Regions from separate parts of the Chromobacterium sp. HL1 genome, predicted to be linked through region 1. Evidence: riboswitches for the same ligand, from Rfam matches in the RefSeq annotation. Region 1 holds a riboswitch; the other holds the start of a gene.
The links. A riboswitch is a leader RNA that binds a small molecule or an ion and turns the genes downstream of it on or off. The one in region 1 is predicted to bind FMN.
Positions count from the first base shown of each region.

Region 2: it holds a riboswitch for FMN, as region 1 does, so the genes downstream of both, ribB (3,4-dihydroxy-2-butanone-4-phosphate synthase) here and AB1Z25_RS10205 (class I SAM-dependent methyltransferase) in region 1, are expected to answer to the same signal.

Region 1 covers NZ_CP162399.1:2,250,198-2,256,058, forward strand. Annotated here, with positions in the region: gene hrpA (ATP-dependent RNA helicase HrpA) at 1-342, opposite strand, end outside; gene AB1Z25_RS10200 (YfeK family protein) at 440-805, opposite strand; FMN riboswitch at 889-1,051, shown strand; gene AB1Z25_RS10205 (class I SAM-dependent methyltransferase) at 1,287-2,024, shown strand; gene AB1Z25_RS10210 (N-formylglutamate amidohydrolase) at 2,218-2,973, shown strand; gene AB1Z25_RS10215 (SpoIIE family protein phosphatase) at 2,998-4,209, opposite strand; gene AB1Z25_RS10220 (hypothetical protein) at 4,410-4,955, shown strand; tRNA gene AB1Z25_RS10225 (tRNA-Thr) at 5,001-5,076, shown strand; gene AB1Z25_RS10230 (hypothetical protein) at 5,373-5,861, shown strand, end outside.
Region 2 covers NZ_CP162399.1:229,681-235,541, reverse strand. Annotated here, with positions in the region: gene proB (glutamate 5-kinase) at 1-62, shown strand, start outside; gene AB1Z25_RS01160 (ABC transporter substrate-binding protein) at 142-1,215, shown strand; gene AB1Z25_RS01155 (hypothetical protein) at 1,264-1,671, opposite strand; gene ruvB (Holliday junction branch migration DNA helicase RuvB) at 1,789-2,823, opposite strand; FMN riboswitch at 2,912-3,058, shown strand; gene ribB (3,4-dihydroxy-2-butanone-4-phosphate synthase) at 3,184-3,843, shown strand; gene AB1Z25_RS01140 (sensor histidine kinase) at 3,896-5,305, shown strand; gene AB1Z25_RS01135 (hypothetical protein) at 5,302-5,832, shown strand; gene AB1Z25_RS01130 (sigma 54-interacting transcriptional regulator) at 5,829-5,861, shown strand, end outside.

The DNA of each region.
Region 1 (5,861 bases):
CAGGCAGATCTTGGGCAGCTGGGTGGTTTTGCCGGAGCCGGTTTCGCCGCAGATGATCACCACCTGATGGCCGTCGATGGCGGCTTTGATGTCGGCCAGTTTCTGGTTGACCGGCAGGGCGTCGTCGAAATCGGGCTTGGGCAGATGGGCGCGGCGCGCGGCCACCTTGGCGGCTGAGCGCTCGATCTGCGTCTGGATATCGGCCAGCTGCCTGTCCGCGGGCTGGTTTTTCTTCAGCCGCTCGGCGGCGTCGCTCAGTTTGCGGCGCAAGGCGTGGCGGTCGCGGATCAGGCAGGAGGGGAGGTCGGCCTTGAGTTGGGCCAGCAGCTGGGCAGCAGTCATCGGGAAAAGAACACTGGATTACAGGAAAGCGGCGATTATAACAGCTGCGTGGCGGTCCGGCAGGCCTGGATTGCCGGCCGGACGCCGGCGGAACGGCTTATTTGCGCTGGCGGTAGCGGCCCAGCTCCGCTTTCAGCCAGCCGGCGCTGGCCACCGGCTGCGCCGAGCCGCAACGCACCTGATAGGCCTTGCCGCTGATGCTGCTCTGGGTGGCCGCGCGCTCGATGAAGCTTTCCGCGTTGCTGACCCAGTCTTTTTTCAGCAGATACTGGTATTTGTCGTTTAGATGATCGCGGGCCTCTTTAGAGCCGTACCAACTGCCGTTGCGATTGAATTCGCAGCCGGATTGGGCCAGATAGTCCAATAGATGGTTGATCTCGTTCTTGGCGGCCGGGGTGGGCGCGGCGACAGCCGCGCCGGCGCTCAAACAAAAAAACAGCCAGATCGGCAGCTTCGGGGTCATGCTTCGCTCCATTGCAATTGGAATGCGCAGACTATGCGCGATGGGGCGGGGCTTGTCCAACTTCCGCGCCGCCTTTATGCTGTGCCGGTCTTCAGGGCGGGGTGAAATTCCCCACCGGCGGTATGTCGCGGCGAATGCCGGCGACGAGCCCGCGAGCGCCGCGCAGCCGTTTCCACGATGCGCGGGTCAGCAGATTCGGTGAGAGGCCGAAGCCGACGGTGAGAGTCCGGATGAGAGAAGACGCGCGCCAGGCCGTGAGAACCTGTTCAAAGTCTGCTGCGCTTCAGCGATACGGCGTTAAAAACGAGCTCAAAATGCTCATGTACCACTTGTACATTCCGCTTTTTCACTCGTTTTCGCCTTGTCTCGCCCTTGCTCGCGAGACTTTGAACAGGCTCAGAGAGCCCGGCGCGCTTTTGCGCGTCGGCATGGCCGTGCGCCGCCCTGGGGCGCTTTCCTTAAGTATTTACGGAGCCTCCACATGCAGCAAAACATCTACGACCATCCAGTCTTTTTCTCCCAATACCAAGCCTTGCGCGACAGCGACACCGGGCTGAACGGCGTGCTGGAGCAGCCCGCCTTGCGCGACGCGCTGCCGCCGCTGGCCGGCATCGACATCCTGGACCTGGGGTGCGGTTTCGGCGATTTCGCCCGCTGGGCGCGCGGCGAGGGCGCGGCCAGCGTCACCGCGGTGGATTTGTCCGAGCGCATGCTGGAACAGGCGCGAGCGCGCACTCAGGATCCCGCCATTCAATACCGCTGCGCGGGCATCGAGGATTTTCAGCCTCCGGCCGCCGCCTATGATCTGGCCGTGTCCTCGCTGGCCCTGCACTATGTGGAGGATTACGCGGCGGCGGCGGCGCGCGTGTTCGCCGCGCTGCGGCCCGGCGGCGTGTTCGCGCTGACGGTGGAGCACCCGATTTGCACGGCCAGCCCTCAGGGTTGGGCGCTGGACGCGGCGGGCGAGCCATCGCACTGGACGCTGGACGCCTACTTTCAGCAAGATGCACGCGCAAGCCGCTGGTTCGTCGACGGCGTGATCAAACATCACCGCACGGTGGAAAGCTATGTGAAAGGCTTGCTGGACGCCGGCTTCCAACTGCTTCACCTGGGCGAGCCCGCGCCGGACCCGCAGACCCTGGCGCATCGGGACGGTTTGCGGCCGCACGCGCGCCGTCCGGCCCTGCTGCTGCTCTCCGCGCGAAAGCCGGCGCGTTAGCGCGGCCTTGCCGGACTGGCCCGAACCTGTTCAAAGTCTCGCGCAAGTCGCGGCAAGGCGAAAACGGCTGAAAAACGGCATGGCTGTTTTCAACGCCGTATCGCCGGCGCGTAGCAGATCGCAAACAGGTTCTTAGAACCAAGCCGCGCATGCCCGGTCCAGCAATGATCGGGCAAGAATCAGGAGGAGGGCGATGAGAAGCGGATGGGTAGCGGGGATTCTGATTCTGGCCTTATCGACGGCGCCCGCCGTCGGCAAGACCCCGCCGGAACGTGCCGTCATTGAACCGGCCCACATCGTCGAGGCCATCAAGCTGCAGCAGGAGGCGGATGCCGCCAAGGACAGGCCGCCGCAAAACGGCGAGCCGTGGTTTACCGTATTGGAGGGCAAGCGTCCCATCATCGTTACCGCGCCGCACGCCACCAGCCCGTTCCGCGACGGGCAATACCGTTTCTCCGACGGCGGCGGCACCGCGGCCTTGGCGGCGATGCTGCACCAACTGGCCGGCGCCACCGCGATCTACACCACCCGCGCCTCGCCGTCCGACCCCAATTACGAAGACGACAACGCCTTCAAACGCAAGCTGGCGGCTTTGATCGCCGATCAACGCCCCTTGCTGGTGCTGGACCTGCACGGCAGCCATCCCTACCGGCCTTACGATGTGGACTTCGGCACCTTGAACGGGGCTTCGCTCCTGGGCAAGCCCTGGCTGCAACAGCGGCTGGAGCAGCGTTTGCGAGGGCAGGGCGTGCTCAATGTCTCCGACAACTACTTCGCCGCGTCCAAGCATCAGACCATCGCCAAATTCGCTTCGCGGCTGGGCGTGCCCGCCATTCAGCTGGAAATCAGCAGCACCTGGCTCACGCCCTCGGACGGGAATCTGGCCGCGCATCGTTTCTCCCAGCTCTTGCAGGCGCTGGTGCGCTATGTGAGAGAGGTGGAGGGCTAGGCAGCCGCGACACCGGCGCGGCGCTCAGGCGTCGTGCCAGCGGGAGCGGTTTGGCACGGCGCAGCCGATATCGGCCTCAGGCTGGTTTGGGACCGATGGCGAATGCACCACCAGCAAGGACGCGTCGTCCAAGATGGCTTCGTTCTGGCGGTGGCGCTGCAGCGCCTGCAATACGGTATTGCCGATCCGTCCGGGCCAGCCGGCTTCCACCGCCTTGATCACGCCGTCCAGGCCAAACATCTGGCCATTGTCCGCCTGGGCCTCGGTAATGCCATCCGAGCAGACGACCAGCGCATGCTCCGGCTTCAACATGCTGGTTTCCAGCGAACGGTCGAACTGTCTAGCCGCCAAAATGCCCAGGGGCGGGTGCTCGGAACGGAATTGCTTGACCTTGCGCCCTTGCGGATCAAACATCAGCGCGCAGGGAATGCCGCCGTTCCAGACCTGCACAGACTGCGCGGCCGCGTCGATTCCGATGAGGATGCCGGCGACGAAGCGCCCGGAGGGCAGCAGGCGGTGCAGTTTGTCGTTGATGGCCGCCGCGATGTCGCCCAAGGCCGCTTGCGCCTGAGCCAGCTCGTAAAAGCACTCCACCGCCGGGATGGCGCTGATGGCCGCGGTCAGGCCGTGTCCGGTGCAATCGGCCAGCATCAGGTATTCCCGATCTGCCGCGCGGGCATAGCAGACCAGATCGCCGTTGAACTGGGAAGCCGGCCGCAAATGACGCCAGACATGGGCCGGCAGTTCCAGTTGTTGCCGATTCAGCCGCTCGATCAGCTCCAAGGCGTAGCTTTGTTCGCGCTCATTGTTCTGGAAGTAGCGCTCCAGGCGCACCGCGTCCTGGTTGATCTGCCGCTGCATTTGGGCGATGCGCAAAAATACCTGGATCTTGGCCGTCAGCAGGTCCGGGCTGACCGGTTTGGTCAGATAGTCGTCGCCGCCGGCCTTGAGGCCTTCGATCAGATCTTGCTGCTGGCTCAGGCCGGTCAGGAAGATGATGGGCACCCAGTGTTCTCCGAACAGGGTCCGCAGCTCCATCGTGGCCTGCAGCCCGTTCATCACCGGCATGATGATGTCCATCAGGATCAAGTCGTAGCCGACTGTCTTACACATGGCGACGGCCTCCCGGCCATTGCCGGCGAGATCGCATTGATAGCCCAGGTCTTCAACGAAGGTGCGGACCATCAGGCTATTGGTGGCGCTGTCGTCCACCAGCAAAATTTTGGGCTGGGGCATGCTGTTTCCATTACGTGTCAGGAAAGGGAAGCGAGCGGCGCAAACGAGCGCAAAGGCAATTACATTGGCATTGCACTGTGGGTATAGCATATGTGAGGCGGCGATGGCGCACTGCGGCAATAAAAATCAGTCCGCGCGGCGGATTGGACTTTGCCCGCCGTCGTCAATTTCCGCCAGGGCGCGGGAAACCCCGTGCTAGTATGCGGGTTTTGGCGGCGCAAAGCGCGGCCCGTTTCATCCCAGAGAGCATTAGACCCCCGATCATGAAATTCGCGACGCACACCATTGCGCTGGCCTTGAGCCTGGCGTTGATCAGCCCGGCCAGCCTGGCCGAACCCGAAGACATGCCTTTGCCCGGCGACGTGCAGATGGCGCCGGCGAGCAAGCCCGCGCGCAAGGCCGCGCCGGCCAAAACCGTTCAGGCGGCGGAACCGGCGCGCACCAAAGAGCAAGCCAAGCCGGCGCGCCAGGCCAAAGGCAAGGCCAAGGCGAAATCCGCGAAGCAGGGCAAGCGTCAGACCAAGGCCATTAGCGCCAAGCAGACGCGTCACGGCAAGGCGGCGGCCAAGCCGGCGACAAAAAAATCGACCGTCAAAAAATCGACGGCCAAAAAGCCGCGTCACGCAGCCAAAACCGCAAAGCGCGCGCCGCAGGCCAAGGCGCCCGCTAAAAAAATCAGCAAAAACAAAAAGGTAGGAAAAAGCGTGAAGAAGGCGCATAAAAAGGCGCCGAAAAAGACGCGCTGACGGCTTGCCAAAGCCATTGAGGCAAGACATAATACGCCTCTCTTCGCCGGTGTAGCTCAGTTGGTAGAGCACCTGACTTGTAATCAGGGGGTCGCGAGTTCGATTCCTGCCGCCGGCACCAATAAAATCAAGGGCTTATAGAGTTTTCTCTATAAGCCCTTGGTGCGTTTCAGGGGAGTGCCGGCCACGTTGGCTGATATTTCCCACTGCGCCAAAATATCGCCGCCCCGCCGCTTCGCGCATTGTTACGCTTTTCCCCATACTTCTTTAGCCAAGAATCGTCATCATCCCTATAAACCGTCATAAAGCATTGTTTCTGTAGAAAAAATACTTTAGTCGGCTACTTATTGATGTAACGGCGACATTAATCGGCACGCCAATCGTTAATTTGACTCACCCCTTATGGGAGACTGACAAATGACTGGAGATGGCAATTTTCTCACTCCGGAAGGGATGAGAGTCGATATCGAAACAAGCGCGGCCGAAACGCTGAGAATTCTGAATCAGAACTTTCCATGGGCGCCGAACTTGCAGTTCGACCTTATGGCTTTTAGAGAGTGCTGGAATTTTGCAACGGCAAGAATTGGCTGGCTGTGGTTACAGACCCAAAGGGAACTGCAGTTTCATTTCAATTGGAAAGCCGGGCGAGCAGGTTTCTTGCAAGCCACACTGTGCGCGCTGAACAGCCTCGCGATCTACGAGGCCCGCACCTCTTCCAGTTGGACGGTATACGGGACCGCCTTCACCAGCGCTTTGGCCAATTTTTTCGCTTACTACGATAAGGGCCCAAGCAAAAGAAGCAAGAAAAAATTCTTTGGGATGCTCTTGGTTTCTGCCGGATACGCCTTTCTTTCGTATGCCGGTAGCAATGCCTATCAATTCTTGCTTGCCTATGACTCGATCGCA
Region 2 (5,861 bases), 2.0 Mb from region 1:
CCGCGCTGGGCTATATGATCGAACCGGAACTGATCCATCGCGACAATATGGTCGCGCTGTGACGGAGGCGGAGGCGCCGCGGCGCCTTCGCTCCGCTTCCCTTTTTACCCTCCCATTCTTTGAACTTAAGGATTCACGCGTATGAAAAAGCTGGCCCTTTCGGCGCTTCTGGCTCTGACTTGGGGCTCGGCAATGGCCGAGGACGTACTCCATATCTACAACTGGAACAACGCCTTGTCCGCAGACACCGCCAAGCGTTTCGAACAATCGTGCAAATGCAGGCTGGTGCAGGACTATTACGGGGACAACGAGGAAATGCTGGCCAAGCTGGCCGCCGGCGCCAAAGGCTACGACATGGTGTTTCCCACCGCCTTCGCCGTCAGCACGCTGATCAAGCAGGGCAAGACCCAGCCGCTGAACAAGGCGCTGCTGCCCAACTGGAAAAACCTCAATGCCGGCTATCTGAGCCTGAACGCGCCGTTCGACGCCGGCAACAAGGTGGCCGCGCCCACCGTGGTGTCGCTGACCTTGCTAGGCTACAACGAAACCCAGTTGCAAAAAGCCGGCGTGCTGCCGCAGGCCAACAGCTGGGCGCTGATCTTCGATCCGGCGGTGCTGGCCAAGATCAAGGGCAGGGTCACCGTGCTGGATTCTCAGCGCGAACTGATGTCCGCCGCCCTGCTCTATCTGGGCAAGGACGCCAACTCCGTCCAGCCAGCAGACTGGAAGGCCGCGGCCGGCGTGATCCGCAAAGCCAAGCCCTATTGGGCCGCCTTCAACAACCAGAGCTATATCAAAGAGCTGACCGTCGGCAATATCTGGGTGGCACACGGCTATTCCAACGATCTGTTCCAGGCGCAGCAGGACGCGCAGCACGCCAAACGCCCGTTCAAGCTGGCTTACCAGCCGCAGAAAGAAGGCAATATCCTGGCGGTGGACAATATGGTGGTGTTGAAGGACGCCCCGCGTCCGGACCTGGCGCACCGCTTCATCAATTTCATGCTGGACGGCAAGAACGCCGCCGAGATTTCCAACCAGATCGGCGCGACCAATCCGGTCAAGGCGGCCGAGGCCTTCTTCAAACCGCAGATCAAGGCCAATCCGGTGATCATGCTGGAGCCGGCCAAGGGCAAATACGTGGCGCTGAAAGATCTGGACGTGAAATCCCGTCGCGATCTGAACCGCTTGTGGTCGCAAATCAAGATCGGCAGCTGAGCCGCGCCGCGCTTCAAAGAAAAATCCCGGTCATGGACCGGGATTTTTTCATTCATCGGAGGCCTGCTCGCCTTTGCGCATCTCCACCGCCTTCATGATCACATAGGCCAGCATCGCGCACAGGAAGAACAACAGCATCACCCAGGCAATCGAGCGCAGGGTGTCGATGAAGGTATTGAACAGCTCCAGCAACCAGCGTTCGCCGGTCAGCTCCATCACCGTGCTGCCCTTGCCCGCCGCCGGCGGCAGATACTTCTCCAGCGCCCACTGCCGCACGCCGCCAGACACGCCGGTGACCACGATGGCGAAGAAAATGTACTTGCGCCAGGCATCGGTCAAATCCCGTCCCAGGACTCGCGCCAGAATCTTGTTGACCGCAGGATCGAAAAAGCGCGCGGTGAAAATCGAAGTGGCGATCGCCACCGCCAAGGTCAGGCCGAACAAAGCGTAGAACATAATCATCCCCCGCCGCAGCGGAATGCGTGAAAGCAGGCATTGTACGCCCGCGCGGCGGCGGCGGCGATCAAGGGATGGCCATGCTGCTGCGCGCAAGCGACAGCGCCGGCCGGCGCGTCAATCCCGCAACGGCAGCCCAAAGTGCTGATAGGCCAACGCCGTCGCCATCCGGCCGCGCGGAGTGCGCTGCAGATAGCCTTGCTGAATCAGGAAGGGCTCGATCACGTCTTCTATGGTGTCGGTGGATTCGCCGATGGCGGCCGCGACGTTGTCCAGCCCCACCGGCCCGCCGGAGAACTTCTCCAGAATGGCCTGCAGCAGTTTGCGGTCCATGACGTCCAGGCCGGCCGGGTCCACGTCCAGCATCGCCAGCGCGGCGTCCGCCACCTGGGCGCTGACCACCCCGTCGGCCCGGACCTCGGCGTAATCCCGCACCCGGCGCAGCAGCCGGTTGGCGATGCGCGGCGTGCCGCGGCTGCGGCGCGCCACTTCGAACGCGCCGTCGTCGGCCAGCTTGACGTTCAACAAGCCGGCGGAACGGCTGACGATGCGGGTCAGTTCCTCCGCGTTGTAGAACTCCAGCCGCGCGACGATGCCGAAACGGTCGCGCAGCGGATTGGTCAGCATGCCGGCGCGGGTGGTGGCCCCCACCAGGGTGAACGGCGGCAGATCGATCTTGACCGAACGCGCCGCCGGCCCCTCGCCTATCATGATGTCGATCTGATAATCCTCCAGCGCCGGATAGAGGATTTCCTCCACCACCGGGCTCAGCCGGTGGATCTCGTCGATGAACAGCACATCGTGCGGTTCCAGATTGGTCAGCAAGGCGGCCAGATCGCCCGCCCGCTCCAGCACCGGCCCCGAGGTCTGGCGCAGATTCACCCCCATTTCGCGGGCGACGATGTGCGCCAGCGTGGTCTTGCCCAGGCCGGGCGGGCCGAACAGCAGCACGTGGTCCAGCGCTTCGCTGCGGCGCTTGGCCGCTTCGATGAAGATCTCCAGCTGTTCGCGCGCCTTCTTCTGGCCGACGTACTCGTCCAGCTGCTTGGGCCGCAAGGCGCGCTCCAGCGCCTCCTCCTGGCTGGACAGGCTTTGCTGGGTGACGATGCGCGGCTCGGGCGCGCCGCCGTACAGGTTGTCGGTTTCAATCATGGTGTCAGCCGCCGGCCAAAAAAACGAATGCCCAATCTTACCACCGCGCTATAATCGCCGCTGGCCCGCCCATCATCGCGGGCCAACGCAACGTCTTCAGGGCGGGGTGCAATTCCCCACCGGCGGTATGATCGCAAGATCGAGCCCGCGAGCGCTTCCGCTTCCCGGCGGAAGGTCAGCAGATCTGGTGACAGGCCAGAGCCGACGGTAATAGTCCGGATGAGAGAAGACGACATGGCCGCCTGCCGCGCTACGCGCGGCCGCGGCGTGTTCGCTGCGCGCTGGTGCGCGCGGGTTGGCTTGCGCCGGCCCTTTTCACGCCCTGGAACCTGTTTCTCAAACGACCCGAGGACCGTTTCCATGAGTATCGCCACACACCCTGACATCTTGTCCCAACGCGTAGAAGCGGCGCTTAACGCCTTGCGCCGCGGCCTGCCGGTCATTGTTCCCGATGATCACGACCGCGAGAACGAGGCCGACCTGATCCTGGCCGCCGACGCGCTGAGCGAGGCCGAAATGGCGCGTCTGATCCGCGATTGCAGCGGCATCGTCTGCCTGTGCCTGACCGCCGAGCACGCCGCCCGGCTGCAATTGCCGCCGATGACGCAACGCAACGGCAGCCGCTACGGCACCGCCTTCACCGTCAGCATAGAAGCCGCCCAGGGCGTGTCCACCGGCGTGTCCGCCGCCGACCGGGTGCGCACCATCCAGGCCGCCGTCCACCCACAGGCGCAGGCGGGCGACGTGGTCAGCCCCGGCCATGTCTTCCCGCTGGTGGCCGCCGCCGGCGGCGTGCTGAGCCGCCGAGGCCATACCGAGGCCGCGGTGGAACTGGCGCGCCTGGCCGGCTTCCAGCCCGCCGGCGTGCTCTGCGAGCTGATGAACCCCGACGGCAGCATGATGCGCGGCGCGCAAATCGCGGACTACGCTCAAACGCACGCGCTGCCCGTTCTGAGCGTGGCTGAACTGGCTGAATGGATTTCCCGCCAGAACTTAGCCGCCGCTCCGCTGTCTGCTTGATCTTTGCCCTTAGCCGCGGGCCTGCGCCCGCGGCGTCGACGCCGACCCCATCATGCTTCGTTTCGTTTCATTCCGCAGCCTGTTGCTGGCCAGCTTTCTAATCGTCGCCGTCGTGCCCTCGGCCGTGCTGATCCAGCTGCGCAACGAGCTGGGACACGCCGCCTCCACACTGCGCTCGCATCAGGAGCAAGCCAAGGAATGGCTGGACGCCAACCGCGTGTCGCGCGAGCAATCCATTCAATTCGAACGCGCCACCCGCCAGGCTCAAATCCTGAAAGACCGCGCACTGGCCAAAACCGCCGCCGGCGCCTGGCAGGAGATCGAGCTGGCGCAACGCAAATTGCAACGCGGCGACGACGACGAGTTGACGCTCAGCGCCCGGGCCATTCTGGCGATCCAGCCGCAACTCCAGGCCCTGCCGGCGCGCGCCGGCGCGCAACGCGACCGCTTGTTCCGCCAGCTGGACCTGCACCTGACCGCGCAAGGCCAATTGATCAACCGCCAACTGGAACAAAGCCAGCGCCAATGGCAGGACTCGATCACGGAAATGCGCCGCACCGCCGACCGCCTGGCCTGGCTGTCGCTGGCCTCCGCGCTGGCGCTGGCGCTGGCGATGACCTTGTTGATCAGCTGGCCGCTGCGCAAGCTGCAAGCCAAGATCGCGCGGATGAGCGACGGCGCGCGGCTGCAGGACTGGCGCCAGTCCGGCCCCGCCGACCTGCAGCGTCTGGCGCGCGAGCTGGCCCAGCTAGACCGCCGACTGGCGGCGCTGGAAGAACAGAAAGGCCGTTTCTTCCGCCAAGCGTCCCATGAGCTGAAAACGCCGCTGGCCGCCATCCACGAAGCCGCCGCGCTGCTGCGCGAAGAAGTGATAGGACAGCTGTCCGCGCAGCAGCAGGAGATCGTCGCCATCCTGCAAAACAATGCGCAAACCCTGCGTCAGCGCGTGGAAGCCTTATTGCGCTATGATGCCGGCCAATGGCTGTCCGAGACGCTGACCGTGGAAACCTTCGACCTGCCGGCGCTGATTGCGGAGCGGCTGCAGGCCAGCCGTCCGCTATTGCAGGCCAAACGCCTGGCCGCCGACGTCCTGGGCGACGCGGACCGGGTCAACGGCGACCGCTCCAAAGTGGAAACCATTCTGGACAATCTATTGATCAACGCCATCCGCCACAGCCCCGCCGGCAGCGCCTTGAGCCTGCGCCACGGCCGCGACGCCGGCGGCGTCTGGCTGGAAATCCGCGATCAAGGCCCCGGAGTGCCGGACGCCTATCGGGAAAAAATTTTCGAACCGTTCTGGAGCGGCTCGCCGCCGCCGGGCGAACTGCCCGGCACCGGGCTGGGCCTGGCGATGGCGCGCGGCTTCGCCCAATTGATGCGCGGCGAACTGACGCTGGAATCCAAACCTCAGGCCGGCGCCTGCTTCCGCCTGCAGTGGCCGGAACCGGAGAACAAGATATGAAGACATCTCGCTTTTGGGCTCTCAACGCGCGCCGGCTGCTTTGGCTGTGCGGCCTGCTGGCCCTGAGCGCCTGCGCTCATCAAGGCCAGCCGGTCGCCATGCCCGCCGCGCCCATCATCCGTTGCCCGGACGCCAACCAGATCCTGCTGCTGCTGAGCCAGACGCGGGAAATCCAGGCGCTGAGCCTGGCCGGACGGGAAAGCTGCGGCAGCGCCCGCTTGCTGACTCTGCTGCAACAGGCGCAGACGGCGGAGAGCCGCGCCGATGTTCAAAAACTGCAGGCCCAATTGGAAAGTCTGCTCGCCAAAACCGATAATCTGGACCCGGCCAGCCAGGGTCTTGCGCGGCTGCCGCTTCAACAGCTGCAGGAAAGACGCAAGCTGGCGGAAGCGCTGGAACGACAGCAGGCGCAGAACCGCGATCTGCAAAAACGCTACGACGACTTGAACGGCAAGCTCAACGCCTTGCGCGAAGTCGAGCGCGAACTCCAGCTGAAACCCAGCAAAACCAAAGGAGGCCAGCCATGAGCGCCATCGCCCGCATCGTCTTGGTGGAC